DNA from 2 places in the Listeria immobilis genome. Region 1 is predicted to be linked to the other one. Evidence: riboswitches for the same ligand, from Rfam matches in the RefSeq annotation. Region 1 holds a riboswitch; the other holds the start of a gene.
The links. A riboswitch is a leader RNA that binds a small molecule or an ion and turns the genes downstream of it on or off. The one in region 1 is predicted to bind S-adenosylmethionine.
Positions count from the first base shown of each region.

Region 2: it holds a riboswitch for S-adenosylmethionine, as region 1 does, so the genes downstream of both, metE (5-methyltetrahydropteroyltriglutamate--homocysteine S-methyltransferase) here and HCJ45_RS13145 (5-methyltetrahydropteroyltriglutamate--homocysteine S-methyltransferase) in region 1, are expected to answer to the same signal.

Region 1 covers NZ_JAASUA010000012.1:77,114-92,101, forward strand. The annotation lists gene nifJ (pyruvate:ferredoxin (flavodoxin) oxidoreductase) at 1-2,981, shown strand, start outside; gene HCJ45_RS13105 (fructose-1,6-bisphosphatase) at 3,224-5,185, opposite strand; gene HCJ45_RS13110 (AEC family transporter) at 5,299-6,210, opposite strand; gene HCJ45_RS13115 (MucBP domain-containing protein) at 6,613-7,821, shown strand; gene psiE (phosphate-starvation-inducible protein PsiE) at 7,876-8,286, opposite strand; gene HCJ45_RS13125 (hypothetical protein) at 8,419-8,589, opposite strand; gene HCJ45_RS13130 (calcium-transporting ATPase) at 8,751-11,399, shown strand; gene HCJ45_RS13135 (DUF1294 domain-containing protein) at 11,562-11,819, opposite strand; gene HCJ45_RS13140 (RidA family protein) at 11,900-12,277, shown strand; SAM riboswitch class I at 12,341-12,438, shown strand; gene HCJ45_RS13145 (5-methyltetrahydropteroyltriglutamate--homocysteine S-methyltransferase) at 12,533-13,636, shown strand; gene uvrC (excinuclease ABC subunit UvrC) at 13,696-14,838, shown strand.
Region 2 covers NZ_JAASUA010000001.1:559,483-574,470, forward strand. The annotation lists gene HCJ45_RS02830 (o-succinylbenzoate--CoA ligase) at 1-99, opposite strand, end outside; gene menB (1,4-dihydroxy-2-naphthoyl-CoA synthase) at 115-933, opposite strand; gene menH (2-succinyl-6-hydroxy-2,4-cyclohexadiene-1-carboxylate synthase) at 930-1,760, opposite strand; gene menD (2-succinyl-5-enolpyruvyl-6-hydroxy-3-cyclohexene-1-carboxylic-acid synthase) at 1,762-3,504, opposite strand; gene HCJ45_RS02850 (isochorismate synthase) at 3,501-4,889, opposite strand; gene HCJ45_RS02855 (1,4-dihydroxy-2-naphthoate polyprenyltransferase) at 5,064-6,002, shown strand; gene HCJ45_RS02860 (bifunctional homocysteine S-methyltransferase/methylenetetrahydrofolate reductase) at 6,042-7,895, opposite strand; gene metC (cystathionine beta-lyase) at 7,892-9,064, opposite strand; gene HCJ45_RS02870 (aminotransferase class I/II-fold pyridoxal phosphate-dependent enzyme) at 9,054-10,181, opposite strand; gene metE (5-methyltetrahydropteroyltriglutamate--homocysteine S-methyltransferase) at 10,201-12,498, opposite strand; SAM riboswitch class I at 12,606-12,712, opposite strand; gene HCJ45_RS02880 (MFS transporter) at 12,787-13,962, opposite strand; tRNA gene HCJ45_RS02885 (tRNA-Glu) at 14,025-14,096, opposite strand; tRNA gene HCJ45_RS02890 (tRNA-Ser) at 14,102-14,192, opposite strand; tRNA gene HCJ45_RS02895 (tRNA-Asn) at 14,227-14,299, opposite strand; tRNA gene HCJ45_RS02900 (tRNA-Ile) at 14,306-14,379, opposite strand; tRNA gene HCJ45_RS02905 (tRNA-Gly) at 14,406-14,476, opposite strand; tRNA gene HCJ45_RS02910 (tRNA-His) at 14,502-14,574, opposite strand; tRNA gene HCJ45_RS02915 (tRNA-Phe) at 14,602-14,674, opposite strand; tRNA gene HCJ45_RS02920 (tRNA-Asp) at 14,679-14,754, opposite strand; tRNA gene HCJ45_RS02925 (tRNA-Met) at 14,759-14,832, opposite strand; tRNA gene HCJ45_RS02930 (tRNA-Ser) at 14,878-14,967, opposite strand.

The DNA of each region.
Region 1 (14,988 bases):
TTTTCCAACAACGAGAAACGGTTAACCGCTATTATGAAGAGATTCCTAGTATTGTCCAAAATTACATGCAAGAAATTAATCAACTACGTGGAACGGATTATGATTTAGTTAATTATTATGGAGCAGACGATGCGACAGATGTCATTGTGGCAATGGGATCTGTCACACCTGTCATTGAGCAAGTAATTGATTATTTAACGCAACAAGGTAAGAAAGTTGGATTATTAAATATCCGCTTATATCGCCCATTTCCAGCAGAAAACTTTTTAGCAAAACTACCAAACACAGTAGAACGTGTAGCTGTACTTGACCGAACGAAAGAACCTGGGGCAGGCGGTGAGCCACTATTACTTGATGTTCAAAGTGTGCTTTATGATAGTGAAACGCGACCACTAGTTATTGGAGGAAGATACGGCTTAGGTTCAAAAGATGTTACACCAGACCAGATTCTTGGTGTTTATTCGCACCTAAGTGAAGAAAAACCAAAACCTCGCTTCACGATTGGTATTACTGATGATATTACAAATCTCTCCATTTTAAATAGCGGACCAAGTGATTTAACCGCAGAAAAAACGTTCCAATGTAAATTCTGGGGATTTGGATCAGATGGGACAGTTGGTGCCAATAAAGCAGCCATTAAAATCATTGGGGATAATACGGATTTGTATGCACAAGGCTACTTTTCTTATGATTCCAAAAAATCGGGAGGACTGACTGTTTCCCATTTGCGTTTTGGTGAAAAAAGCATTCGGTCAGCCTACTTAATTCAACAAGCTGACTTTGTTTCTTGTTCGACATCTGCTTATTTACGTTCTTATGATTTGCTAAAAGGCTTAAAACCAGGTGGTATATTTCTATTAAATACCATTTGGGAAGGCGAACAACTAGAGCGCCATTTGCCAGCTAGCATGCGTGCTTATATTGCAAAAAATAATATTCAGTTTTATACATTAAATGCAATGAAAATCGCTGGTAATGCTGGGCTTGGACGGAGAATTAATACAGTTATGCAAACGGCCTTTTTCCGTGTAACTGATATTTTACCATTTGAAAAAGCACTTGCAGATCTAAAACAATCCGCTATTGCTACTTATGGAAAAAAAGATATGCAAGTAGCCGAGAAAAATATTATTGCGATGGATCAAACTGTAGCTAATTTACACAAAGTAGAAGTGCCTGAAAGCTGGGCTAATGGGGAAACCGCAGTAACCAAAGAAGCGGTTACCGATCGACCAGCATATATTAAAAATATTCTGGAACCAGTTAATCGATTAGAAGGGGATGCCTTAACAGTTGGAGATTTAATTTCAAATGGTATGGTGAGTGGAGCGTATCCAGCAGGAACAGCAGCTTATGAAAAACGCGGAATTGCACTAGAAGTTCCGGAATGGATTTCTGAAAACTGTACGATGTGTAATGAATGTGCATTTGTTTGTCCTCATGCTGCAATTCGTCCAATTTTAACAGATGAAGCAGAATTAGCATCTGCTCCAGAAGGTTTTATGACTCGAGAAATGCGCGGGAAAGATGGTCTTCAATATCGGATACAAGTTTCGCCAATGGATTGTACAGGCTGTAATTTATGTGCAGAAACTTGTCCAGCCAAGGATAAAGCTTTAGTTTTGAAACCATTTGAAGAAGTAGCTGCCAAAGAAAATCCGAATTGGTCATTTGCTATCAATGTAAAACCTAAGAAAAATCCAAGTAAGAAAAATACTGTTCCTGGTAGCCAGTTTGAACAGCCATTACTTGAGTTTTCGGGTGCTTGTGCAGGTTGTGGTGAAACACCTTATGTAAAATTATTAACGCAAATGTTTGGTGACCGTATGATGATTGCTAATGCGACTGGTTGTTCATCTATTTGGGGGGCATCAGCACCTGCAACGCCTTACACTGTCAATGACAAAGGGCATGGACCTGCGTGGGGAAATTCCTTATTAGAAGATAACGCAGAATACGGATATGGTATGTATCTAGCCAATCAAACCATGCGAAAAGCTTTAAGTAACAAGGTTTCAAAAGCACTAACAGAAGAGGTGCTTTCTGATAATTTACGTGAAGTGTTAACTACATGGCAAACGAAGATGGATGTTAGCGAAGATACGCGTGAACGAGCTGAACAGTTACAACTTGCTCTATTAAGTGAAATGGATGGCAACTTAATACTCGAATCAATTTATAATGATCGAGAACTATTTATTAAACGTTCACAGTGGATGCTTGGTGGTGATGGTTGGGCTTATGATATTGGCTTTGGTGGAATTGATCATGTTTTAGCATCAGGAGAAGATGTGAATATTTTTGTAATGGATAATGAAGTTTATTCTAATACAGGTGGTCAGTCTTCCAAAGCAACACCAACAGCCGCTATTGCAAAATTTGCTTCTGGCGGAAAATCAGTAGGTAAAAAAGATCTCGGCGTGATGGCGATGAGTTATGGTAATATCTATGTAGCGCAAATTGCGATGGGAGCAAGTAAGCGACAAACTTTAAAAGCAATTGAGGAAGCAGAAGCATATCCTGGTCCTTCGCTTATTATTGCTTATACGCCATGTATTAATCACGGTATTTCAAGTGGGATGAAAACGATGTTAACCGAAACGCAAAAAGCTGTAGAATGTGGCTATTGGAGTTTATATCGCTATAATCCAGCGCTTGAAGAAAAAGGTAAAAATCCAATGACGATGGATTTCAAAAAAGTCGATTTTGACCAATTTGAAGATTTCTTAAAACGAGAAACACGTTATTCAGCTTTATATAAAGCAAATCCAGAAGTAGCACGTAAGCTATCCGAAAAAACGCGAACTGATGCTGAAAAACGTTTTAAACGATATGCGACAATGGCTGGTTTAGATTTAGAAAAAATATTCAAGAAAAAAGAAGTTGCTGAAACAAGTGGAACAGCTCCAGTTGATGACGAACGCGCGGCCAGAAAAGCTGCTAGAGAAGCGAGAAGAAAAGCACGCGAACAAGAAAAATAAAAAAAGGACCCAGACATTTTTTCTGGGTCCTTTTTGCTTAGGATTTGTGGGAATCATAAGCAATGTGGGAATGAATAGATATTCTTTAGTGAGCAAAAATATAAAGAAATAGCTACTATTTTAATATAACTTTTTTTGAGCAATCTTGCACTAGTAAAAAGGATATAAAAACAGGCAAATATACGAAACCACGTTGCAGTTAAGGCAATTTGCGACATGTGAAAGTTTTATGACAATTTATTTTAATGATTTTCGTGGAGTAACCCAATTCGATAAGCATGCAATAGTTGTTTTAAATCCTCTGCTTGGCTATTAAGTTCTTTGCCGACATCTGTGTCTCTAACCCGTTTTCGACTACTTTCCATTTCAATTACTTGTCTTGTAGAAAGAATATCCGTTTCATTTTTAACAACATCTTCTTTATTTGTAAATGGTTGGTGACTGACTAGTTGTAACCCATAACTATTAAATAACAGAGTATATCCCGCTAAGGTAGTCTTTTTATGGTACGCTTTTGCAAATCCGCCGTCAATAACGAGCATTTTTCCGTCTGCCTTAATAGGACTTTCACCTTTTCCTTCTTTTACGGGGGTATGTCCATTAATTATATGTCCATTATTCGGATCGAGACCAAATTCCACTAAGATTTTTTTACAAATAGTTTCTTCATTGCGCAATTTATAGTAAGGGTTTTTTTCTTCGGTATGTGTCTCTTTATCAGCAACAAAATATCGCTCGAATGTGGTCATTTCGCTTTTTCCAAACAAAGACGATATAGCTCCGGTCCATAAATACCAAACAATATCACAAGCATATTTCTTTTCTTTAGTACCAGCTGGACGAACATAAGCTTCTCTGGTAAGCATTTCAAATTGTTCCAGCAGTGCGCGACCAGTATATTTTTTCTTGTGTAATTCCATCGCCATAAACTCCCCATCCTGATGAAGCGGAATACAACCGTGATAAAGTAAATTTCCATTATAAGTCAGGAACATACTGCCTTTCGCATATAAAAATTGAACATGTTTTTGCAAGCGACGACAATTTTTAAAGGCAGCAATAATTTTATCAATCAGTTCTTGTTCAGCAGACGTTAATTGATAGGGCTGCGCAGGATCAATAGTCGGAAAATGTGTATCAAGTAAGTCATAGTTCTTTCCTTTTAAATGAATACGTCCATTTTGATAATCAATAAAATCGAGAACTAAACGGTGCTTCATATCGAATTCGTCGTGCCGTTGGATAATTGCGCCTTCCAGTTTAAATTGAATGATAGCGATTGCTTTATGCATTCGGGCAATTTGGGTGATTTCGGCGTTACTATACTCAATATTATCTTCATTTTTAGGTTGGAAATAAGTGCAGGGGTCATCTTGATAAATAGCATCAGCAAAAAGAGCAAGCGGGCGTAAAGAAATACCATAACTATCTTCTAAAATATCTAGATTTAAGTAACGTGCAGAAATTCGTATTACATTAGCTGCGCAAACTTTGGAACCACTTGCAGCTCCCATCCATAAAATATCATGGTTACCCCACTGGAAATCAAGCGAGTGGTAATTCATTAATGTATCCATAATTTTATCTGGATAGGGACCTCGGTCATATACATCGCCAACAATGTGCAAATGATCGACGACGAGTTGTTGAATCAAACGTGACAGGGCGCTAATAAATTCTTCAGCACGGTCAAGTGAGATAATATGTTGAATGATTTCTTCATAATATAATTTTTTATCATCATCATTATAGTTTTCTTGTAATAACTCTTCTAATATGTAAGTAAAATCTTCTGGCATTGCTTTTCGTACTTTAGAGCGCGTGTATTTCGAAGCAACATATTGGCAAAGTTCAATTAAACGAAAAAGCGTCGTACGATACCAGGCACCCATATCGTTTTGTTCTTTCGTAATTAAATCCATTTTTTCTTCGGGATAATAAATAAGAGTACTAAGTGAATTTATTTCTGAATCATCAAGCTCTGCACCAAAAATATCACGGATTTTCCGTTTAACAACACCGGAACCATTACGTAATACCTGTTCAAAAGCACTATATTCACCATGTATATCACTTAAAAAATGTTCTGTACCTTTTGGCAAGTTCATAATTGCTTCCAGATTAATAATTTCTGTCGCCGTTTTCGCAATAGTAGGATATTGTTTTGCTAGTAAACGTAAATACTTTACATCCATTTCTTCCATAAGCAGCTACTCCTTTTTATAATTGGTATAGCTATTATATTTCTTAAACTAACTTAATACAAGGGTTTTGTTTAATAATTGGTCTATACAAAAAAGACGAGCGCAGGCCCGTCCTAAAAAACTGGATGAAGAAAATATAAAACAATCGGTAAGGTAATAATACTTAAAACGGTACTAATAAAAGTCGCGCTTGAAACTAAATCGGGTTTTGTATCAAATTGAACAGCCATTAAAGTAGTGTTAGCGGCAGTTGGCATTGCTGCAAGTAAAATCATAATTTGCTTGGTCATTTCGTCTACTGGAAGAATAAAGGTTAAGCCAAGTGCAATCAGTGGAGCAATTAACAATTTTAAAATAAGCGCAATTCCTACTTTATCAAGTTCAATTCTTCTAAAGGAAATTACTGCAAGTTGCATACCAAGCACAATCATAATCGTTGGTATTGCTGCATCACCAACAAGTTTCACACAGGTCATTAACGCGGCCGGTAGCGAAATATGTACTAATTGAAATCCAAGTCCAAGTAATGCGCCGTAAGCAATGGGCATTCGGACCACTTTTTTGATAACAGCTTTCATGCCACCGGAGTCTTTGCTTCCTTTAGCAGCGAAATAAACGCCAATCGTACTCATTGCCAGTTGTTGTAAAACCATTAAAACAACTGCAATATCAAGCCCAGATGCACCAAAAACGAGCAAAACTACCGGTGTTCCGTAATTTCCGTTATTCATAAATGCACTAGCCAAAATTAATGCACAGCGATCTTGCAAGTTATACCCAAATAAAAAGCTAATCAAGCTAACTAGTAAAATCAAAATTAAACAGAGGGCAAAAATGTATATCGCCAAATACAGATAATCAATTGATAGCGGATTTGTATAAAAGGTAGTAAATGCAAGAAATGGGGACATTAAGTAAAGGGTTAATTTTGAAAGATTAGGAATATCGAATTTTAATGTTTTTTGTCCAATAAACCCAATAGCAAAAATCCCAAAAACAGGAAGTAAAATAAGTAAAAATTCCATAGCAACGCTCTTTTCTAAAGGTATTTTTGCTTTATTGTACCATAGATTAAAGCGGTTAATGTAATGTATGTTCAACTAGAAAGCAGCCAACAGATAGTGTATTCAATTTAAGTACGAGTATATATTAGTTATGTGTAATTTAATCTTGACAAAACAAATTTTAATAAGTACGTTAAACCGAAAAAAGTAGAAAAATAGCTAAAAAAGCAATAAAATCTTGCCATTTCTACACTTTTGAGAATATTTCACTTAAAAATTCTATTGATATAAGCGCTTAAATTTATTTTTGTCACAATTTATCCATTTTAATAAGTCTTTATACCTGTAACTATTTTAAGAAACAGCAGTATAATTAATCATGTAAGAAAGATTATTGAAATTAACTACAAAAGAGGTGCAGATTTGAAAAAATTAAGTTTATTATTTTTAGGTATGGTACTCGCTGTTTCCGTTTTAATGGCTTCACCTTTTGCAGCATCTGCAGAAACTTATGATATAGAGAAAAATTTAGATAAGCCATTTAAAATTAGTCTTCATCTTCAAGATCAAAAAAATTCTGAAGGTGCTTGGGGAAGTTATATTACTCCGGTCAATGTCACTTTAACTAATCTTGAAGGCGTAAATTCCAATGTGACTTATGGGGAAAGCAATGCAACAGGAACGCTTTATCAATATGCTGATGTGGTTATCTCAGGAACACCTACAAAAGCAGGGGTAGGGTCAATCAATTTAGAATATCAAGATGGTGCAGGAAATAAGGCATCCTTCCAATACTCAGTTAATATAAAATCAGCTGTAACAGTACGCTATTTAGATGAATTTGGCAATCTGCTGGCTGACGATGTATCATTAACAGGAAATTTGGGCGAAAGTTATGTAACTGATTCTAAAGAGTTGGATGGTTGGGTCATAAAAAGTCCACCAGATAATGCGACAGGGAACTACAGTGAGCAAAGACAAACAGTTAACTACGTCTATGAAAGAGCTGCTGGCGCAAATATAGTAGTCAAATACACAGATACAGAAGGAAATGAAATCGCAACTGCAGATATTATTAGTGGTAAACTAGATGATACATTTGAAACAACTCCAAAAGAAATAGACGGCTTTGAGTTAAATGAAGCCCCCACTAATGCAACTGGTATTTTTACAGATCAAGAACAACAAGTAACGTATGTCTATGAAAAAGTAGAATCAGAGGATAGTACAACCCTTCCTGAAACAACTTCTACAGATTCCACAACAGAAACTTCTACCAATACATTTGCCAAAGCAGAAACAACACCTTCAACCGAAGCAACAGAAAATCCAACAAAAACTGCAACAGCAAATCCAACAGAACCTTCTCTAAAAGCATCAACAGAGGTAGCGAATAATAGTGAAATCCCAGCCAAAGAGAAGACTGCAGAAACGGCATTGGATTCTGCAAAACAACCAAATGATAGCTCAACAGTGGAACCAGTCAAAAGCGGAAATTCTGTAATAAACAAAGAAAATAACCTTCCTAAAACAGGGGACTCCGATGGTTTAGCAACAGTCCTATTTGGAGGATTCCTCGTGTTACTAACAGCTGGATTATTCTTATTCAGTAAAAAACCTTCTAAACGATAAAAATAAAAAACAGGCGCAAATGGTAATAATGAAACTACCAAATGCACCTGTTTTTTATTCGCGTTTTAACATTTTGGTATTGGCTAAAAAGAGTGCTGCAACAAGTATTAAGATGGCTCCTGAGAGAATTAAAGTAGACGTTGCACTAGAATGATCAACAATGATAAAGCGAATGATTGCTGTAATACCAATATAAATGAAATACCTTAGCGGGAAGTGGAAATGCGATTCAAAATACTTAACAATTAACGCAATAAATTCAAAGTAAAGGAAAAATGTTAAAATATCTTGCGTCATATAATAATAGGAAACTTCCGTATCTAAAAAGAAAATATTATTAAATATGGTAAAAGCTTCTCTAATTAAAAAGGCGGTTAAGGTAAAACCAACCATAATTAATGCTAAATTCAAAGTCAATCGAAGTAAAATCGGAACAATGGAAGAAATTTTTTCTAACCACTTCATGTTTTTCCTCCTCTTTAAAAACGAATAGTTGTTTTAGTTAGTTTACACTATCTGAAGCTCTTTGCCTATTTTAAAGGTAGGTTTGCCTACTTGCTTTTTTATAGATAAGAAAACTAGCAACCATAATTAGAATTACCCCATAATTGTAGGAGCTTCATGACCAATCGAGTTGTAAATTTGACCGCGAATAGTAGGTAAAGCAGAATGGGTGTAATATAGTTGATGCCGATAACTGCAAATTTCTGCAATCATCCCCAAAACAGCCATTTGCTTATCTATTAGCTTCAACAATAGTTTTGGCATGATGAAAACCAGGTCAACTTAAATGTATTTTCCGGAGGCTTATAGGATGGATGAAAGCGCTATTTGTTAAGAGTATGTAAATTCTTTTCCTTATCAATATTATTTCCATGTAAAGTTTTGTTATACTTAACACATAAACTATTTGGAAGGGACTGAAGGGATTGGAGATATACCGCAAAAGCGCGGCAGAAACATTTGTTCAACTAGATGCGACCGAAAAAGGTCTAACAACAGCGGAGGTAACAAAACGGCAAGAAAAGTATGGCTTTAATGAATTGAAAAATAAAAAGAAAGACCCGTTATGGAAACTTTTTTTAGAAACATTTAAAGATCCAATGGTTATAGTGTTGGTTATTGCGGCACTTGTTCAATTAGTACTTGGAGAAGTGGTTGAATCCTTAATTATCTTTTTAGTGTTAATTGTAAACTCAGTGATTAGTGTTGTTCAAACAAGAAAAGCTGAGAGTTCGCTTGATGCTTTAAGAGAAATGTCTGCCCCAGTGGCTAAAGTTATTCGTGATGGTAGTAAACAAAGCATTCATGCCCGCGAATTAGTACCTGGTGATGTAGTTATCTTAGATGCAGGTGATTTTGTCCCAGCAGATGGTCGTTTATTTGAAAGTGGTTCTTTGAAGATTGACGAAGGAATGCTGACAGGTGAATCAGAAGCGGTCGAAAAGTATATAGATACGATTTCGGATGAAGTAGGACTTGGGGACCGTGTCAATATGGTGTTCAGCGGTTCGCTAGTCGTATACGGTCGTGGTATGTTTGTTGTAACCGGGACTGCTAGCGAAACGGAAATTGGTAAGATTGCTGGACTTCTTGAAACTGCTGAAGCAAAACAAACACCATTACAACGAAAATTAGAAACATTTAGTAAAAAATTGGGACTTGGAATTTTAGCGCTCTGTATTTTAATTTTTGCTGTAGAAGCAGGACGTGTATTTTTAGGAAATGATTCTGCGGATATGGCGACGGCGATTCTAAATGCCTTTATGTTTGCTGTAGCAGTGGCTGTAGCGGCGATTCCAGAAGCACTTTCTTCCATCGTAACGATTGTTCTTGCAGTTGGAACGAATAAAATGGCCAAACAACATGCGATTATTAGAAAACTCCCTGCTGTGGAAACATTAGGATCCACAAGCGTTATTTGTACAGATAAGACTGGGACATTAACCCAAAATAAAATGACAGTGGTTGACTACTACTTACCAGATGGTACAAAAGAAAATTTCCCAGATAGTCCAGAAAATTGGTCAGAAGGGGAGCGCCGTTTAATCCATATTGCGGTACTTTGTAATGACTCCAATATTAATGGAGAAGGTAAAGAACTTGGTGATCCAACCGAAGTAGCGCTCATTGCTTTTAGTAATAAAAATAATCAAGATTACAATGAAATTCGCGAAAAATTCATCCGTGAAGGTGAAATTCCGTTTGATTCAGATCGTAAGTTAATGTCAACGCTGCATACCTTCAATGAAAATAAAGCAATGCTAACAAAAGGTGGACCGGATGTAATGTTCGCTCGCTGTAGTTATGTTTTCCTTGACGGAGAAGAAAAGCCAATGACAACAGAAATTTTGGCGAAACTACAAGAAATAAACGAAGAATTTTCTAATCAAGCGCTTCGTGTTCTAGCATATGGTTACAAACGAATGCCGGCCGATACTACGGAATTAAACCTATCGGATGAACAAGATATTGTCTTGGTTGGTTTAACTGCAATGATTGACCCACCACGTGAAGCTGTGTATGCCTCTATTGAAGAGTCGAAAAAAGCGGGTATCCGTACAGTTATGATTACCGGAGACCATAAAACAACGGCACAAGCAATTGGCCGCGACATTGGTTTAATGGATGCTGATGATATTGCATTGACAGGTCAAGAACTAGATGCAATGCCAGAAGAAGAACTCGACAATAAATTAGAGCATATTGCTGTATATGCTCGAGTTTCTCCAGAAAATAAAATCCGTATTGTTAAAGCTTGGCAGAAAAAAGGTAAAATCACCGCAATGACTGGAGACGGTGTTAATGATGCCCCTGCTTTAAAACAAGCAGACATTGGTGTTGCAATGGGTAGCGGGACGGATGTTGCTAAAGACTCCGCCGCAATGATATTAACTGATGATAACTTTGTTTCCATTGTGGATGCAGTAGGTGTTGGTCGTACTGTTTTTGATAATATTAAGAAATCGATTGCCTATCTATTTGCAGGTAATTTAGGTGCAATCATTGCGATTTTATTCGCGCTTGTACTTGACTGGATTAATCCATTTACAGCATTACAACTACTATTTATTAATTTAGTCAATGATTCCCTGCCAGCAATCGCCTTAGGTATGGAAAAAGCAGAACCTGACGTGATGAAACGCAAGCCAAGAGATATTAACGAAGGGATTTTTGCCGGTGGAACGATGCGCGCAGTGATTAGCCGCGGAGTATTAATCGGTATCGCCGTAATCATCTCACAATATATCGGTATGCAAATTTCACCAGAGATGAGTGTTGCAATGGCATTTACTACACTTATCCTAGCTCGTACATTACAAACTTTTGCTGCCCGCTCAAATGTTCAAACTGCATTTGGCGCAGGATTCTTTAGCAATAAATATGTAATTGGCGCGGTATTACTTTGTTTCGCATTATACGGAATCACTGTTTTACCAGGAGCGCGTGAAATCTTCTCCATCCCAGCAACATTTGGCTTACATGAATGGTCAATTGCTGCAGGACTAGCACTCGGAGCAGTAATTATGATGGAAATTATCAAAGTCATTCAAAATAAATTTTTTAAAGAAGCATAATAAAAGCAGAAATCCCTAGTTGTTCTAATGGGATTTCTGCTTTTTCGTGTGAAGCTTATTGTAATGCGTGGCAATCAATAGTGTTTATTTAAGTCCGTTCTTTCCAAATAAAAGATTAAACATTTGATTAGGTTGTGGTATCTTTATTGATTTAAAAATATTTTAATACACCAACCAAATAACTGCTCCAACTGTCCAAACCATCGCAAGCGGTACTAAAATTCGGAACTTTGTTTTTTGTGTCTTATGATGAAAAAGTTGCATCGATATCCAACTGCCAAATGCGCCGCCGAGAAACGCAGTAAGAAGAAGGGCGGATTCTGGAATACGGTATGCGTGTTTTATTGCTTTTCGTTTATCAATAGCGAACATTAGAAATGAAATAACTGTTATCGCAATCAAATAAATCGTTAAAACCATTAGTAATTCCCCCTTTAAATTGCTAAAACAAACTTTATTGATTAGAATAAAAGCATACCACAAAAGAAAGCAGGGATAAAATGGCAAAAGAAATTATTCAAACAAATAATGCGCCAAAAGCACTTGGACCGTATTCGCAAGCTGTAAAAGTGAATGGTTTTATTTTCACATCGGGTCAACTTGGTATTAACCCAGCAACTGGAGAATTAGCAGAAGGGGCGACAGAACAAGCCGAGCAAGCTTTTAAAAATCTAGCATCTGTGTTAGAAGAAGCTGGTTCTAGTTTGGAAAAAATCGTCAAAGCAACTGTTTTTTTCAAAGATTTAAATCAATTTACAGCAGTTAATGAAGTATACGCAACATTCTTTTCCAGTGATTTCCCAGCTAGAAGTGCATTTCAAGTAGCAAAATTACCACTTGATGCCGAAATTGAAATCGAAGTTATTGCAGAAGCATAAATATTCAGAAAAAAGTTGACAATCAATCTATACAAACGATATAATAAAAAACAATTACATAGCAACTTATCAAGAAAGGTGGAGGGTTCTGGCCCAGTGAAGCCTTGGCAACCGGATTTCTCACGGTGCCAAATCCAGCAGGTAACACTGACAGATAAGGCATGCGAATCAGGTAAAGCTACTTTCCCTCAAAAGCTGTCTTTTAAGGGGAAGTTTTTTTGTACATAAAAATAATAAAGAATTGAGGCGAAGAAAATGAAGCAAGTAGCACCATTTTATGCAGATCACGTTGGGAGTATTTTACGAACAAAGGCGATTAAAGAAGCGAGAAAGAAATTTGAAGTGGGTGAAATTTCAGCCGAAGAACTTCGTACAGTTGAAAACACAGAAATAAAATATATTGCGGAGAAGCAGAAAGAAGTTGGCTTAAAAGCAATTACAGATGGCGAATTCCGCCGAGCGTGGTGGCATTTTGACTTCTTAGAGAATTTAGATGGTGTAGAAGGGTACGATGCGGAAGGTGGTATTCAGTTTAGCCAGGTGCAAACTAAATCGCATTCAGTAAAAATTACAGGTCCAATCGACTTTACAACCCATCCTTTTATAGCTGATTTTCAGTTTTTAAAAGAGCAAGTTGGCGAAAACCATGTAGCTAAGCAAACGATTCCAAGTCCAGCGATGCTCCATTACCGCGGAGATATTGAATATCAGCCATATTTAGACGATACTACAAAATTTGCTAGCGATTTAGCAGTAGCATATCAAAAAGCGATACAAGCCTTTTATGATGCAGGTTGCAGGTATTTACAACTAGACGATACTTCATGGAGTTATTTATGCTCTGATGAACAGCGAGAAGTGGTTCGGAAGCGAGGTTTTGACCCAGATACATTACAGGAAACATATAAAACCTTAATAAATGAAGCTGTGAAATATAAGCCAGCTGATATGGTCATTACGATGCATATTTGCCGTGGGAATTTCCGTTCAACTTGGATTGCTTCGGGCGGCTATGGACCTGTAGCTGAAACTTTATTTAGCCAGTTACATATAGACGGTTTCTTTTTAGAGTATGATAATGAACGTTCTGGGGATTTTGCTCCTTTACAATATGTTAACCGACCGGATCTTAAAATTGTTCTCGGTTTAGTTACCTCTAAAACAGGTGAGTTAGAGGAAGCGGCAACAATTAAGGCGCGTATTGAAGAAGCTAGTAAAATAGTTCCGCTCACCCAATTACGACTTAGCCCACAGTGCGGGTTTGCTTCCACCGAAGAAGGCAATATTTTAACAGAAGAAGAGCAATGGAATAAATTACGTTATATAGTTAAATTAGCAAACGAGGTATGGGGAGATTAAATAAGCAAAAGAACTAGTTGGAAGTTTTCAGCTAGTTCTTTTTTATCTTTACAAATGGTATGGATAGCGCTAGAATAAGTGTTCTAGAGGAGGTAATTCCTTTGAATACGCAATTACAACAAAAACTAACTTTATTACCTGATTCACCAGGTTGTTATATATATAAAGATGAAAAGCAAGAAATTCTCTATATCGGCAAATCTAAATGTCTAAAAAACCGCGTAAAGTCTTATTTTACTGGTAAGCAAATTGGTAAAACAGCTCGACTTGTCCGGCAAATTAGCGATTTAGAGCTTATTATTACAACGACAGAAAAAGAAGCATTGCTACTAGAGATGATTTTAATTCAAAAATACCAGCCGCCCTTTAATGTTATGTTAAAGGAAGGTCCGAGCTACCCATATATTAAAATTACAAATGAAAAAAATCCGCATATTGAAGTAGTGGTAGAAACAAAAGCAGATGGTGCACACTATTTTGGTCCTTATCCAGGCCGTTATTCTGTAAGGCAAACGGTGGCATTATTAGAAAAACTTTTCCCATTATGTAGATGTGAAGGAAAACCTGGCCGTCCTTGTTTATATTATCATTTAGGATTATGCCTAGGCCCATGCCAAGCAGAAATTGAACCGGCTGTATATCAAGCTCAAATTCAAAAAATTTCGCGATTTTTAGAAGGTGATGTTAAAGATATCAAAGCAAAATTAACAGAAGATATGCAAATCGCGACAGAAAAATTACAATTTGAACGAGCGGCAGAACTACGAGATACTATTCACGCTATTAATGAAACAATTGAAAAGCAGCATATTATTTTTCCAGGTTTAAAAAATCGTGATATTATCGGTTGCTACACAGAAGATAATTATTTAAGTGTTTTTGTCTTTTTTGTTCGTAATGGTGCAATTAACGGGACTAAGTGGCACGTTTTTCAAATTCAAAAATCACTACAAGAAGATTTAGCGGATTTTATCAATCAATTTTATCAAGATCCGAATAACATCTGGCCTAAAGAGCTATTAATTGCAGAAAAACTAAATAAAAATTCTTTATCAACCAATCTTCAAAAAGCAAGTTCATTTCCACAAAAAGGCGGAAAAAAGAAGCAAATAGATTTAGCAGTCGAAAATGCGAAGAGCACATATATTGCATATACTAAAATGAAAGAATACGATTTTGAAAATCAATTAAAAAATACTTAGAAGCTAACGGTTATTCATTGGCTCAGATTGTAGAAAAATGTTTGGGAATTAACACAATGACAGTGCTGGTGAGATTTTCTATTACCTAATTGGCGATTCCTGGAAGCTTACACTAAATTAATAGCAATTTCTCATTTACTTTGAGCCCCT
Region 2 (14,988 bases), on a different contig from region 1:
ATATATTTCTTCAAATGTTTCTGCTTTTCCTTCAAAAACGAGCGCGGTCTCTTTAGGAGAAAGCCGCACTCGTTTTTGAAGCCAGTTAGTCATGTCCATTTTTACACCTTCAAATCAAGGGAATTTTGGAAATTGGTCAAAGTCTGGATCGCGTTTTTCTTTAAAGGCATCGCGACCTTCTTTTGCTTCGTCCGTTGTATAATATAAAAGCGTTGCATCTCCAGCTAATTGCTGAATCCCAGCTAAACCATCTGTATCGGCATTGAAAGCAGCTTTGATAAAACGAAGCGCAGTTGGACTTTTTTGTAGCATTTCTTTTGCCCAGGCTACTGTTTCTTTTTCTAAATCTGCTAATGGAACAACGGTATTAATCCAGCCCATGTCCAGTGCTTCTTCTGCACTATATTGACGGCACATAAACCATACTTCTTTCGCTTTCTTATGCCCAATAACACGTGCTAAATAACCAGAACCATATCCAGCATCAAAACTACCCACATTCGGTCCAGTTTGACCAAATTTAGCATTATCTGCAGCAATCGTTAAGTCACACACTAATTGAAGGACGTTTCCTCCACCAATTGACCATCCTGCGACCATTGCAATAACTGGTTTTGGAATAACTCTAATTAAACGTTGTAAATCAAGCACATTTAAGCGTGGGATTTGATCATCACCAACATAGCCACCATGACCACGAACCTTTTGATCTCCACCAGAACAGAATGCTTTTTCACCTTCACCTGTTAAAATAATTACGCCAAGATTAGAATTATCACGAGCTAAATTAAATGCATCAATCATTTCTGTTACTGTTTTTGGTGTAAATGCATTATGTACTTCTGGACGATTAATCGTAATTTTCGCGATTCCTTCATAACTTTCATATTTGATTTCCTCATATACTTTTTCTGTTTGCCAATTAAAACTCATTGTTCTTCCTCCTTTAAATTGCTTTCCAGCCAGTGATTTAACTCACTAAGAAATGTAGTTGGTTGTTCTAAATAAACAGCATGCCCTGCTTGTTTAATGGATTGATGTGTTGCGTACGGTAAGTATTTTATCATCTCATTAGCAATGTTTTCAAATTTTACATCTAGTTCACCAGTAATTAATAAAACTGGAAAAAAGAAATTTGCTAGTTCATCCCAATAAGATGGTTGTTTTCCTGTACCCATTCCTCGCAAACTCATCGCTAAGCCAAGCGGTTTTTGTGATAATCGTTCGTTTCTTACTTTTCTTTGTTCTTCTATTGTTAGTTGTTGTTGGGAAGCAAAAAGTGGTAATTTTTCCCAGTATTGGACAAAAGCTTCGATACCCTTTTGTTCTATTGTTTCTGCTAATTGGTTATCTGCCATCATTCGGCTGGTTCGGTCAGATTCCTGCTCTAAACCAGGGGAACTACTAATTAAAATAAGTCCTTGAACCTTTTCTGGAAAACTTGCTGCAAAACTAGTTGCAACTCGCCCACCCATCGAATAGCCTAACAAGATACATTGCTCAATGTTTAATTGATGCATGATTTCCGCTAAATCTTGGCAAATATGTTCTATTGAATAGCGCTCTAACGCTTTAGGGCTAGCTGTTTTCCCGTGACCAAGTATATCAGGCGCGACAATATCATAATCCTTCTTTAATTTCAAAATAACTTGTTGATAGGTCTCATTAGTTCCAGTAAAACCGTGTAGCATCAATAATACCGGTCTATTTTCGCCACTAAAAAAGGTGGTAACATGATATGTTTGTCCGTTAATTCGCATATTAATCAAGTGCCTTTAAAGCTGTCGCAATTTTGTCCCAAAGCAATTGATGATTTGCCTTATTTTCATGACGATTCGTCTTCACTTCAATAATATCTAAACCTTTGTGGAAATTCGCTTTATCTACTGCTTCTTCTAAAGCATCTATTGACGTTGCTTCATGATAGTCAGCATCATACAAAGCAGCTGCAAAACGAAAATCTAATTCAGTGGAAGTTCCAAAAAGCGTCTCAAAATATTTTGGTTCTTTAGCTTGAGGTAAGAAAGAGAAAATTCCTCCTCCATCATTATTAACTATAATAATTGTTAAGTTCATCTTATATTTCTTCGCCATAAGTAAACCATTCATATCATGATAAAAAGATAAATCACCAATAAGTAAAAACATCGGTTGAAAAACAACACTTGCGCCTAAAGCTGATGAAACTACCCCATCAATACCGTTTGCTCCACGATTAGCCAGCATTTTTATTTTTTTATCAACTTGTGGAAAATACGTATCGACATCACGAATCGGCATACTATTACCGATAAATAAACCGGCTTTATCTGGTAATAATCGCCGTAATTCTGCAACAATTTTCCCTTCTTCTAAGGAGGTTGTATTGGCCATTTCATCCATAACAATTTGGCGAGCAGTGTCATTATACGTAATCCATCTATTCAGCCAATTGACATTTTTTACATCAGCAGGCATATGCTTTTGTAAAACATCTAGCAAGAATCGTTCATCACAGTGAATCATATCTGTTACCGCTTTAATTGGATCTTTCCAAGCAGCACCAGGATCAACAACATAAAAACGGATATTTTTCAGTGCTTCTAACCAATTTTTAAGTGGTTTAGACACTGGCATACTTCCAAAACGGATTACCACTTCTGGAGTCAGCTGAGGTAAAATCTTAGCTTCTTTCATAAATGCATCATATTGGTCAATTACCACATTATCCATTGCACCGTATGAACGTAATCCTGAAAGTGGATCCGCAATAATAGGCCAACCTAGTTTCTTCGCTAAATCAACCAGTGGCTGTTCTATTTCCTTTTTATCAATTGGTCCAACTACGAAGACACCTTTTTTTCCGGTACATTCGCGAATCATTTTTTGAATAGCACTGTCTTCTAAAACTTCATGTGTATAATAAATATGTACATGATGATGTTGTTCCCCTGTTGCAGTATATGGTGACGGCTCTAAAATCGGAACAAGTGGTTCTCGAAGCGGAAAATTATAGTGTACGGGACCACGAGGAGTCTTCATAGCAATATCAACTGCACGACTACCATGCCATTTTGCATAACGAATCATTTCTTCACTATTCTCTGGTAGAGCCATATCTGTAAAATCTTTTACATGTGTACCATACAAATGTAACTGATCCATCGCTTGCGGTGCCCCCACATTTCTTAGCTCATGCGGACGATCGGCAGTAAGAACAATTAATGGGATTTGTGATAAATTCGCTTCTCCAACAGCTGGGAAGTAGTTCGCTGCAGCAGTTCCAGAAGTACAAAGCAGAACAACTGGACGTTTAGATGCTTTCGCAAGACCAAGAGCAAAAAAGCCTGCGGAGCGTTCATCAACATCCACGTAAATTTTCAAAATCGGATGCTCTGCCATCATTAGTGCAAGAGGTGTTGAGCGTGATCCAGGGCTAATAATTGCTTCTTTCACACCAGCCTGTACAAGCTCTTCAATAAAAGCAGCTAAATAATCTGTCAGCACTTGTTCGTGGTTTGTCATTTCTTCATGCCTCCTAGTACGCGTAACATCGGTTGAAATTTAACTTTAGTTTCTTTTAATTCTTCTTTTGGTATAGAATCTCCTACAATCCCACAACCAGCAAATAATATTCCTTGCGAATCCACAATTAAACCAGATCGAATAGCCACAGCAAATTCCCCTTGGCCTTTCAAATCAATCCAACCAATTGGAGCACCGTATAGTCCTCGGTCCATTTCTTCTTTCATTCGAATAATTGCAAGACCCATCTTTTGTGGTAGTCCACCAAGCGCTGGTGTTGGATGGAGTGCTTTTACCATTTCAAGCATAGTTACATCCGGTTTTTTCTTTGCAGTAATATTCATATATAGATGTTGAATATCGCGATTTTTTAATAATACAGGTTGACTGGATAATGATAGACCCGTTGTAAATGGTTTTAAAGTCTCTTCCATCATTTGAACAACATAAGAATGCTCTTGTAAATTTTTTACATCACTTAATAATGCATTTCCAAGTTCCTCATCTTCTTCTTTCGTCATACCACGCTCTGTTGAACCAGCTACACAAGAAGAATAAATCGTATCCTTGTTTACAGCAATTAGTCTCTCTGGGCTTGCTCCAAAGAATACACCAGACCCTTTTTCAATGAGAAAGAAATAACTGTTTTCTTGTGTTTCTAGCATATTTTCCAAAATGATGGCACTATCTACTTGTCGCTGGAAACGAAGCCCCATCCGTCTAGCTAGGACCACTTTTTTTACATCCTCTGAATGGTTGATTAAATCAATAATTTCACTTGCGGTTTCCATAAAATGTTCTTTACCTAGCTCTTTAGAATCAGTTAGCAAAGCCATTTCTGCCTCATTAACTTCTTGATGAATGATTTTTTGCCATTGGTTAAAGACAGCCTCTAATTTGCTCTCCGTGTCATCCGAATAAATAGATAAGTTAACCGTTAAATAGCTTTTGCCATCTTTATTAGTCAACATAAATAATGGTAAGTAAAATAAGCCGTCTTTAAAACTCTGCCATTCTTTTTCTGTATCACGTTCCGGATCAAAAGCAAAACCACCAAAATAAAGGGGACCTGTTGCATCTACGGTTGCATTAGTTACACTTGAACGCAGTCGTTTTTCAATTTTTTCTTGCAGTCCAAGAAAAGCATCTTTTTTCTTTTCTGCCAAAAATTGTTTCGTAACGCCAAAGCCAGTCATTGTTAGTGTCATTTCTGGATTTTGCCAGAAAAATCGTTCACCTTTAAAAGCAGTACCCGCCTTTTTAAATAATTTCACTGGGGACACTAATTCATCAAGTTCTGTTACCCAGCTAAACAGGGCAGGTTCATCTTGGCTTGCGCTACGTTTCGCTTGATTAAATAAATCAAGAGGCAATTTAGTATTCATATGCTTATCTCTCCTTTTACATTCACATCTTCTATTATACCAAAAACCGAGCCAAACTGCTTGATTTGCGTTTTTTCTTCCTTTTCGGCAATAATTATTGACGTGGTTCTAATATTTCCCTAAAATGAATGGTAGACATCTGAAACATATGGAAGTGAAAAAGGAGAGAAAAACATGGGTAAAGCTTCAAAATCTGTACTTACGAAACAAACTGGTTTTCAAAAATGGTGGTCCTTGCTTCGTCCACATACACTAGTTGCTTCATTTGTTCCTGTATTTCTCGGAACTAGTGTCGCAATGAGTTATACCAGTTTTCATTTTACACGTTTTCTTGTCATGTTAGTTGCTTGTTTCTTCATCCAAACATCAGCTAATTTATTCAATGAATACTTTGATTATAAAAAAGGACAAGACGATGAACATTCGGTTGGTAACGGTGGCGCGATTGTTCGTAATGGAATGCGACCAGGTTTTATATTATTCCTTGCAATCTTTTTATACATTTTATCCATCCTTGGTGGCGTATATTTATCAATGGAACTCAATTGGTATGTTGGCTTACTCGGCGCAATTTGCATGCTCGTTGGTTTTTTATACACAGGCGGCCCGTATCCAATTGCCTACACCCCGTTTGGTGAGATTATGGCAGGATTCTTTATGGGAGGAATTATTACTTTTATTTCCTTCTATATCCAAGCAGAATTTATTAGTTCATTTATCGTCTACGTTTCCATCCCGATAATGGTGCTTGTAGGTAACTTACTACTCGCTAATAGTATTCGCGATTTAGACCCGGATAAGAAAAACGGTCGACTCACGTTAGCCATCTTACTTGGACGTAAATGGGCAACTGTCCTCTTTGCTGTTGCTTTTCTTTTTAGCTATGTATTTGAAATTTCTCTTATTTTTACTCAAAATGCGCCGTGGTGGACCTTGCTGATTTTACTTAGTTTGCCAGAAGCAATTCGTGCAGTTAAACGCTTCATCGGTAAATCGTCGCCAATCACGATGATTCCAGCCATGAAGTCCACATCAAAAGCACTCACTATTTTTGGAATTACCCTTGCAATTGCTTATCTGTTAAGTTTATTATCACGAAATCTATTTATGTAAAAAACAGGTTATCATCCCCTATGAGATGATAACCTGTTTTTATTTACTAACAATTGGTACTTGTTGCTTTTTTTGAGCATATTTTGCTAATTCTATTGATAAATCATAACGTAAAAATGGCGTAATTATATATATTCCTTGAAAATGGTCGCAGATAGAATCCATTATTTCGTAGGCCAGCTCCATTCCTTCCTCATTCGCTCTTCCCTTCTCTTCTGCTTCTCGCATGCGCTCTCGAACTTCATCTGTTAGCCTAATTCCCGGAACTTCATTATGAAGAAATTCGGCATTTCGACTTGATAAAAGTGGCATCACACCAATAAAAAGCGGAACAGTAATATTAGCATTTTGAAGTGCTTCTTTTAGTAATTTTATTTTATTTACATCATAAATTGGTTGGGTAATAATATAATCCGCGCCATATTCAACTTTTCTTTCAATCAAACGAACTGCTTTTTCTAAATTCAATACATTAGGATTAAAAGCTGCTCCGACATGAAATCGCGCTTTCTCTTTTAAAGATTTACCAGTATAGGAAATTCCGTCATTAAACTTTTTAATTAATTGTACTAATTCTACGGAGCGTAAATCAAAAACCGAAGAAGCACCTGGGAAATCACCTACTTTGGTCGGATCGCCCGTGATTGCTAGTACATCATGCAAACCTAACTTATGAAAACCCATCACATGAGAATGCATTCCAACTAAATTATGATCTCTAGTCGTCAAATGAATTAATGGTTTAATTCCGTGTTCATGTTTTAAAATTGAAGCCAGAGCCATATTGCTGATTCGCGGACTCGCAAGGGAATTATCTGAAATAGTAATAGCATCCACCCCTGCTTCATCTAAAGCTTTTGCTCCTTCAAAAAATTTCGTTGTATCAAATGTTCTTGGTGGATCAAGTTCCACTAAAACAGTGAAGCGCTCTTTTACTTTATCTAATAACCGCTCTCCTAATTCCTCATCCACTGCTTCTTCTGGTACTAGTTCTAAAATAGGTCGAACTTCCTTTTCTAAAACAGGTTTCGTTGTTTTTAAGCCATCTCGAAGTGCTTTTATATGGTCTGGTGTCGTTCCACAACATCCACCAATAATCCGTGCTCCTTCTTGTCTAAAAACCTCTCCATAATGCGCAAAATAATCTGTATCTGATTGATAAACTACTTTTCCTTCTTGCATTTCTGGCAAACTCGCATTTGGATAAACGGCTAGATATGCATGCTCATATAGCGGCACTGTTTCAAGAGCACGAGCCATATGATATGGTCCAAGTCGGCAATTAATTCCAACAACATCTGCACCGAGCGCAATTAGTTCCGCTAAAGCATCTGGCAGTTTTTGCCCATTTTGAAGCAAACCAGGTTCATGCATAGAAACATTAGCTACTACTGGTAAGTCTGTCGTTTCTCGTATAATTTTTAAAACTGTCTTTAGTTCATTTAAATCATAGTAGGTTTCCAGTAAAATCGCATCTACCCCATCAAGTAGAAAACAATATAACTGCTCCCGAAAACTACGCTTAATTTCTTCAAGTGGTGCTGCAGGAAGTCGTGCATCCGTAGCACCGTTTATTCCGCCTATCGTTCCAAATATATACGTACCCGTCCCACGTGCAGCTTCTTTCGCCAACCGAATTGCTGCCTGGTTAATTCGCTTCACTTCATCTTCTAAACCATATCTAGCTAATTTGATATAATTAGCGCCATACGTATTTGTTTGAATAATATCTGCTCCTGCGCCAATATAAGCTTTATGAATTGCGACAATATCTTCTGGATGGGATAAATTTAGCTCCTCAAAAGAACGATCTACCCCATAAGAATAAAGTAATGTCCCCATTGCCCCATCTGCAATTAGTACTTTTTCACTTAAATCTTTTCGCAAATTCAATGTGCCACACTTCCCTTCTTCACAAATGAAAGTGCTTGTTTGAAATCAGCAATTAAATCATCCACATTCTCTAATCCCGCTGAGAAACGTAATAAACCGGGCGTAATCCCTTGTGCCAAACGCTCTTTTTCCGGAACAGCCGCATGTGACATTTTTGCCGGATAAGATAAAATACTTTCCACCGCACCTAAACTTACAGAAAATACTGGTAATTCTAGTTGGTTAACAAATTGCCGCACTGCTTCTTCACTTCCAAGGTCAAAAGAGATTACTGCCCCGCCATTTGTGGCTTGCTCCACTTGAATATCATAGCCTGCATGCGTAGGTAACCCAGGATAGTGTACAGCTCGAACTCCCGGCTCCGCATTTAGAAATAATGCTATTTTTTCAGCTGTTTCAACACCTGCTTTCATCCGTACGGAGAGTGTTTTCAAACCACGAAGTAATAACCAAGCATCTTGTACACCAAGCACTCCCCCTGTTGAATTTTGCAAGAAATAGACTTCCTCCGCTAAACGAGGATTATTCGTAACGATAAGCCCTGCAAGTATATCGCTATGCCCACTAAGAAATTTAGTTGCACTATGAATTACTAAATCCGCACCTAACTCAAGCGGTTTTTGAATTAATGGTGTTAAAAATGTATTATCGACAAAAGTATAGCAACCATTCGCTTTTGCAAGTTTAGCAACAGTTCGAATATCAGTAACATGTAATAATGGATTGGACGGTGTTTCCAGATACACTAATTTCGTATTCGCTTGAAACGCATTAGCAATTTCATCAATATTAGTAGTATCTACAAAGGTATGCGTAATTCCAAATCTCGGTAAAACCTTTTCCACAAACCGAAAAGTCCCTCCATAAACATCTTTTGCAATAATAAAATGATCTCCTTTTGAAAGGGTTAAAAGCGCCGCAGAGACCGCAGCCATTCCACTTGCAAAAGCAAAACCATCTGTCCCTCCTTCTAAGCAAGCAATTGCATCTTCTACTTTATCTCTAGTAGGATTGCCGCTCCTCGCATAATCATATTTATGGTAGTTATCAAAATCATGTTGGTGAAATGTAGACGACAAATGAATAGGCGTATTTAATGCACCTGTTTCTTTATCAATACCTAAACTCGCTTTTATAACAGTGGTGTCTTGATTATATTTATTCCCCATAAGAAACCACCTCTTCCGCCACTTTATCTAGAGCTTGTGCTAAATCCGCAATTAAATCTTCACTTGCTTCAATTCCAACAGAAATTCGTAATAACTTATCTGTTAAACCATAGGAATTTCTTAACTCTATAGGTATATCCGCATGTGTTTGAGTTGTTGGGTATGTAATCAAACTTTCCACCCCGCCTAAACTCTCTGCAAAAGTAAATAACTCCAGCTGTTTTAAAAGTGGTGAAACAAGGGCGGCATCTCGAATAAAGAAACTTATCATACCACCGCGTCCAGGATAACGTACTTCCTCAATAAGAGAATGTGTCTCCAAAAATGCCGCAATTTTTTGCGCATTCTTTTGATGCTGTTTAACTCGTAGTACAAGCGTTTTCAGTCCACGAATCAAAAGCCAACTATCAAATGGTGATAATACTGTCCCTGTCGCATTTAACTGCTGAAAGAAGAAATCTCCCAGTGAATCATCTTTTACAATAACTGCACCTGCTAGTACGTCATTGTGTCCGCCAAGGTATTTTGTCGCACTATGAATCACAATATCTGCCCCAAGATTAAGAGGTTGTTGGATAACTGGTGTATAAAAAGTATTATCCACAATAACAAGCAAGTTATATTTCTTTGCCCAATTCGCTACTTTCTCAATATCAGTTTCTTGCATCAAAGGATTAGTTGGTGTTTCAATAAAAATCGCTTTTGTTTCCGGTTGAAGTAATTTTTCTAAATCAGTTAAATTCGCACCATTCCAATAAGAAAAGCCAATTTTATACTGCGCACCAAACTGTTCAAAATATCTAAACGTTCCTCCATATAAATCTTGTGAGCTAATAATATGATCCCCTGTTTTAAAAAGTTGGAAAACTAATTGAATAGCGCTCATTCCCGAACTCGTTGCAAAAGCATATGTTCCGTTTTCTAAATCTGCAAGTGCTTCTTGCAAAGCCTCTCGCGTTGGGTTTCCCGTTCTAGTATAATCATATCCCGTTGATACTCCAAGATCGGCATGCTGGTAAGCTGTAGAAAAGTAGACTGGCATATTGACAGCACCCGTTCTTTCACACTTTCTATTTCCAATTTGCGCAGCTATTGTCTCTTGTTTCAGCTTTGCCATATTACCTCTCCTCCATTCCTTATTTCTCTAATACTTGATATTCCGCACGTACTTCTTTTGTCGCTTTAATCATATCTTGAAGTGCAGCAATTGTTTCCGGCTCTTTTCTCGTTTTTAAACCACAGTCAGGATTTATCCAAAACTGTTTTGCATCAATAGCACGTAAAGCGCGGTGAATATTACTTTGAATCTCTGCTACTGTTGGTACACGTGGACTATGAATATCATAAACGCCAAGCCCGATTTCCTTATCATAAGTCACTTCTTCAAAAGTCGAAATAATTTCTCCATGACTTCTAGATGTTTCAATAGAAATAACATCCGCATCTAAAGCACTTATAGTTTCAATAATATCGTCAAAATCTGAATAACACATATGGGTATGGATTTGTGTATCGTTTTGAACCGAAGTGGTTGTTAATTTAAATGAATAAACGGCATCATTTAAATATTTTTCCCATCTTGCACGTTTTAGTGGCAATCCTTCACGTAAAGCTGGCTCATCCACTTGAATGACTTTAATACCATTACGCTCTAGTGCTTCTACTTCTTTACGAAGAGCTAAGCCCACTTGGTTAGCGACAGTACTTTCAGGAATATCATCCCGAACAAAACTCCAATTAATAATAGTCACAGGTGCAGTAAGCATTCCTTTCACCGGTCGTTTCGTTAACGACTGCGCATAAACACTTTCTTTCACGGTAATTTCTTCTGTAAAAGCAACATCGCCATAAATTAGGGGTGGTCGAACTGCTCTTGAACCGTAAGATTGAACCCAGCCAAATTTCGTCGCTTGAAAACCTGCTAATTTTTGGCCAAAATATTCTACCATATCCGTCCGTTCAAACTCGCCATGAACTAATACATCCAAATCTAAATCTTCTTGAATTTGAATCCACCGAGCTGTTTCCTTTTCAATAAAGGCATTATATTCTGCATCCGTGATATTTCCCTTCAACCATTCTGCACGGGTACTACGAACTTCGGGTGACTGCGGAAAACTACCAATTGTTGTTGTTGGAAATAATGGTAATTGCAACCAAGCATGTTGTAGTTTAATTCGCTCAGCAAATGGTAAATCTCGTTCGACTCGAATATTTTCCAAATTTGCAATTGCCGCTTGAACTTCTAGATTATTTCGATGACTAGATTCATTTAAAGCTAAAACAGCCAATCGAGCTTCTTTTAGTTCTGTTTCCACATGCTCTTTACCTAATGTTAAAGCTTTTGTTAAAACAACTACTTCATCTAATTTCTGATCAGCGAATGATAAACCGCCAAGAATGATTTCATCTAGCTCTGGTTCGCTCCATTTTGTCACTGGTACATGTAATAGCGAATTAGATGGCTGAACAATTAGTTTCCCATCAGTAACATAGTTGGAAATAGTGCTTAATAATTCTAACTTTTCATCTAAATTACTTCGCCAAACATTTCTGCCATCAACCACTCCTGCTGCTAGAAACTTATCTGCTGGAAAACCATATGTTTTTAACGCCTTTAATGACTCCCCGTGATCATGAACAAAATCAATCCCAACTGCTGCAACTGGTAAATTCACTACCTCTTCATAATAATCCAAACTTTCAAAATAAGTTTGTAACTCGATCTTTAAGTTTGGTGTTGCTTTTTGAAACTCCTTATACACTTTTTCAAATAACTGTAATTCTTCTTTAGCGAAACTTGTTGCTAAATAAGGCTCATCTATTTGTACCCACTCGACCCCAGCAGATTCTAGTTCTGTTAAAATTTCTATATAGGCTGGAATAAATTTATCCACTAATGCTTCAAAACTTTCTGCATTACTACCTTTTCCGAGTTTTAAATACGTAATTGGACCGATAAGAACAGGTTTCCCATCAATACCAAGCTCTTTTTTTGCCTCTTCGTAATAATAAAGAGCCCGATTATGCAATACTTTAGGAGTCGCATCCACAAGTTCTGGTACAATGTAGTGATAGTTCGTATTAAACCATTTGGTCATTTCGGAAGCAACTGCCTCACTTTTTCCACGAGCAATATCAAAGTATGTATTTAGTGATACTTTTCCACCATCATGCTGAAATCGTTTTGGAATAATACCAAAAGTTACGCTTGTATCAAGTACTTGATCATAAAAACTAAAATCACCCACTGGAATTAAATCAATTCCTTTTTCTTGTTGTTTTTTTAGCGCATGTAATCTCAAAGCTTTTGTTTCAGCTAGTAATTCTTGCTCTGTAATTAATCCATTCCAAAATTTTTCTAACGCTCGTTTCCATTCGCGCTTCTCTCCAAGTCGCGGATACCCCAAATTTGAACTAATCGCCTTTACCATAACTTATCACCCTATCCTTTATTTTTTTGCCAACGAAAAAACCTCCCTAGAGAACTAGAGAGGTTTGGAAGTTTCGATACACAAATACAATGAAACTTTTTAAGTCTCTCTTATCTCTCGAAGCATCACACTTCGCAGGATTTAGCACCTTTTCAACGAATTGAAAGGTTGCTGGGTTTCAACGGGCCAGTCCCTCTACCACTCATAATAAGAGTAATTTATTTAGTTTTTTATTACTTAAATTAGATTGAAGTTATCATACCACTTACAACTAAAAGCTGTCAATCATTAAATTTCGATTTTCTTTTTTATTGTCTCTTTATGTGCTCCCAAAGCTAACAACAAACAGCCAAGTAGAAGGAGTCCGGCAACTACAAAATAAAATATTTGATTTCCAAAAACACCAATCATAATTCCTGTAGCGCTTGGTCCAATAATACTCCCTAAGCTAAAGCACATCCCCACCAAAATATTTCCAGCTGGAAGTAACTCAAGCGGAGTCAAATCAGTCATGTATGATAGTCCCAGTGAGTAAAGTGATCCTAATAATATCCCCAAAACAAAGAAAAAAATCACATACATTACAGGAATTTTAACAAAAGCTGTTAAGACAAACACTATAGCACCCGTTCCCGTCAAAAGTGGTAACATTCGACCTCGACCAAATTTATCACTAATAATCCCAATCGGCACTTGAAAAATAATCGTTCCAACTGAGAAGGATGAAATCACTACCGCTATCATCATCGTATCTAAACCATCACGTAAACCTACAATAGGAAATGTTGCATTAAGTCCTGTCTCCAATATGCCGTATAAAAATGGAGGAATCATCGCAACCCAAGCCAGTTTAAAAACATCAGAAAATCGTTTTAAACTACCCCAAAAAGAAATTTTTCGAATATCTGCCTTCTCTCCAACAAAATCATTCCTAAGAAACCAAACAAATATCCAGGCAATCAATACCAATACACCAGAAAGAAAGAACGGTAAATTCACATTAATTTCTGCTAAGTTAACTAATTGCGGACCTATCGCAAATCCTAATGAAAAAAATAATCCATATAGAGCCATATTCCGCCCACGCTTACTAGGATCACTCATTGCTCCAATCCACGTCTGTGAAGAAAAATGTAACATATGGTCTCCCACCCCAATTAATAATCGTAGCACAAACCAAAAGTACAAATTAAACCAGACTGGGAAAATTAGCATTGCAATGGCAACTAGCCCTCCACCAACTAATATAATCGGCTTATAACCATACTTATGCAATGGTGCTTCAATAAATGGTGAAATAAGTAAAACACCTAAATAAATTCCTGTAGCATGAAAACCATTTATTGAAGCGCTAACACCCTTACCTTCTAAAATAATAGCAATCAGCGGTAATAGTACCCCTTGAGACAACCCAGAGATGGCAACAACCATTGTTAATATCCAAAATTTCCCTTTAGAACTCATAAACAGCCTCCGAAATTTTAATAAATAAAAAACAATGTCGAAGTTCGACATTGTTTTTTGGATGACCCGTACGGGAATCGAACCCGTGTTACCGCCGTGAAAGGGCGGTGTCTTAACCGCTTGACCAACGGGCCATATCTGGCGGAGAAGGAGGGATTTGAACCCTCGCGCCGCGCGAGCGACCTACACCCTTAGCAGGGGCGCCTCTTCAGCCACTTGAGTACTTCCCCAGATATAAAAATTCTATTCTTTTTGAAAGAATAACTCCACAGGCAGGACTCGAACCTGCGACCGATCGGTTAACAGCCGATTGCTCTACCAACTGAGCTACTGTGGAATAAAATGGGCCTAAATGGACTCGAACCATCGACCTCACGCTTATCAGGCGTGCGCTCTAACCAGCTGAGCTATAGGCCCTCAGTAAAACTAGATTCATGGTAAAAAGCGGGTGATGGGAATCGAACCCACGACAACAGCTTGGAAGGCTGTAGTTTTACCACTAAACTACACCCGCATAATAATAAGTTTTAAAAACAAAGGGCGGATAATGGGAATCGAACCCACGAATGCCTGAACCACAATCAGGTGCGTTAACCACTTCGCCATATCCGCCATAAGGCAAAAATGTTTTAAAAAGAATGGCTTGGGACAGAATCGAACTGCCGACACCTTGAGCTTCAATCAAGTGCTCTACCAACTGAGCTACCAAGCCATAATGGCGGTCCCGACGGGATTTGAACCCGCGATCTCCTGCGTGACAGGCAGGCATGTTAACCCCTACACCACGGAACCACTATTGCGGGGGCAGGATTTGAACCTACGACCTTCGGGTTATGAGCCCGACGAGCTACCAGACTGCTCCACCCCGCGACAATAATATTAAATTTAGTCCACATATCACAAGTGAAAAAAAAACGGAGGAAGAGGGATTCGAACCCCCGCGCGGTATTACCCGCCTGTCGGTTTTCAAGACCGATCCCTTCAGCCAGACTTGGGTATTCCTCCATGATAATAATAAAGTGACAA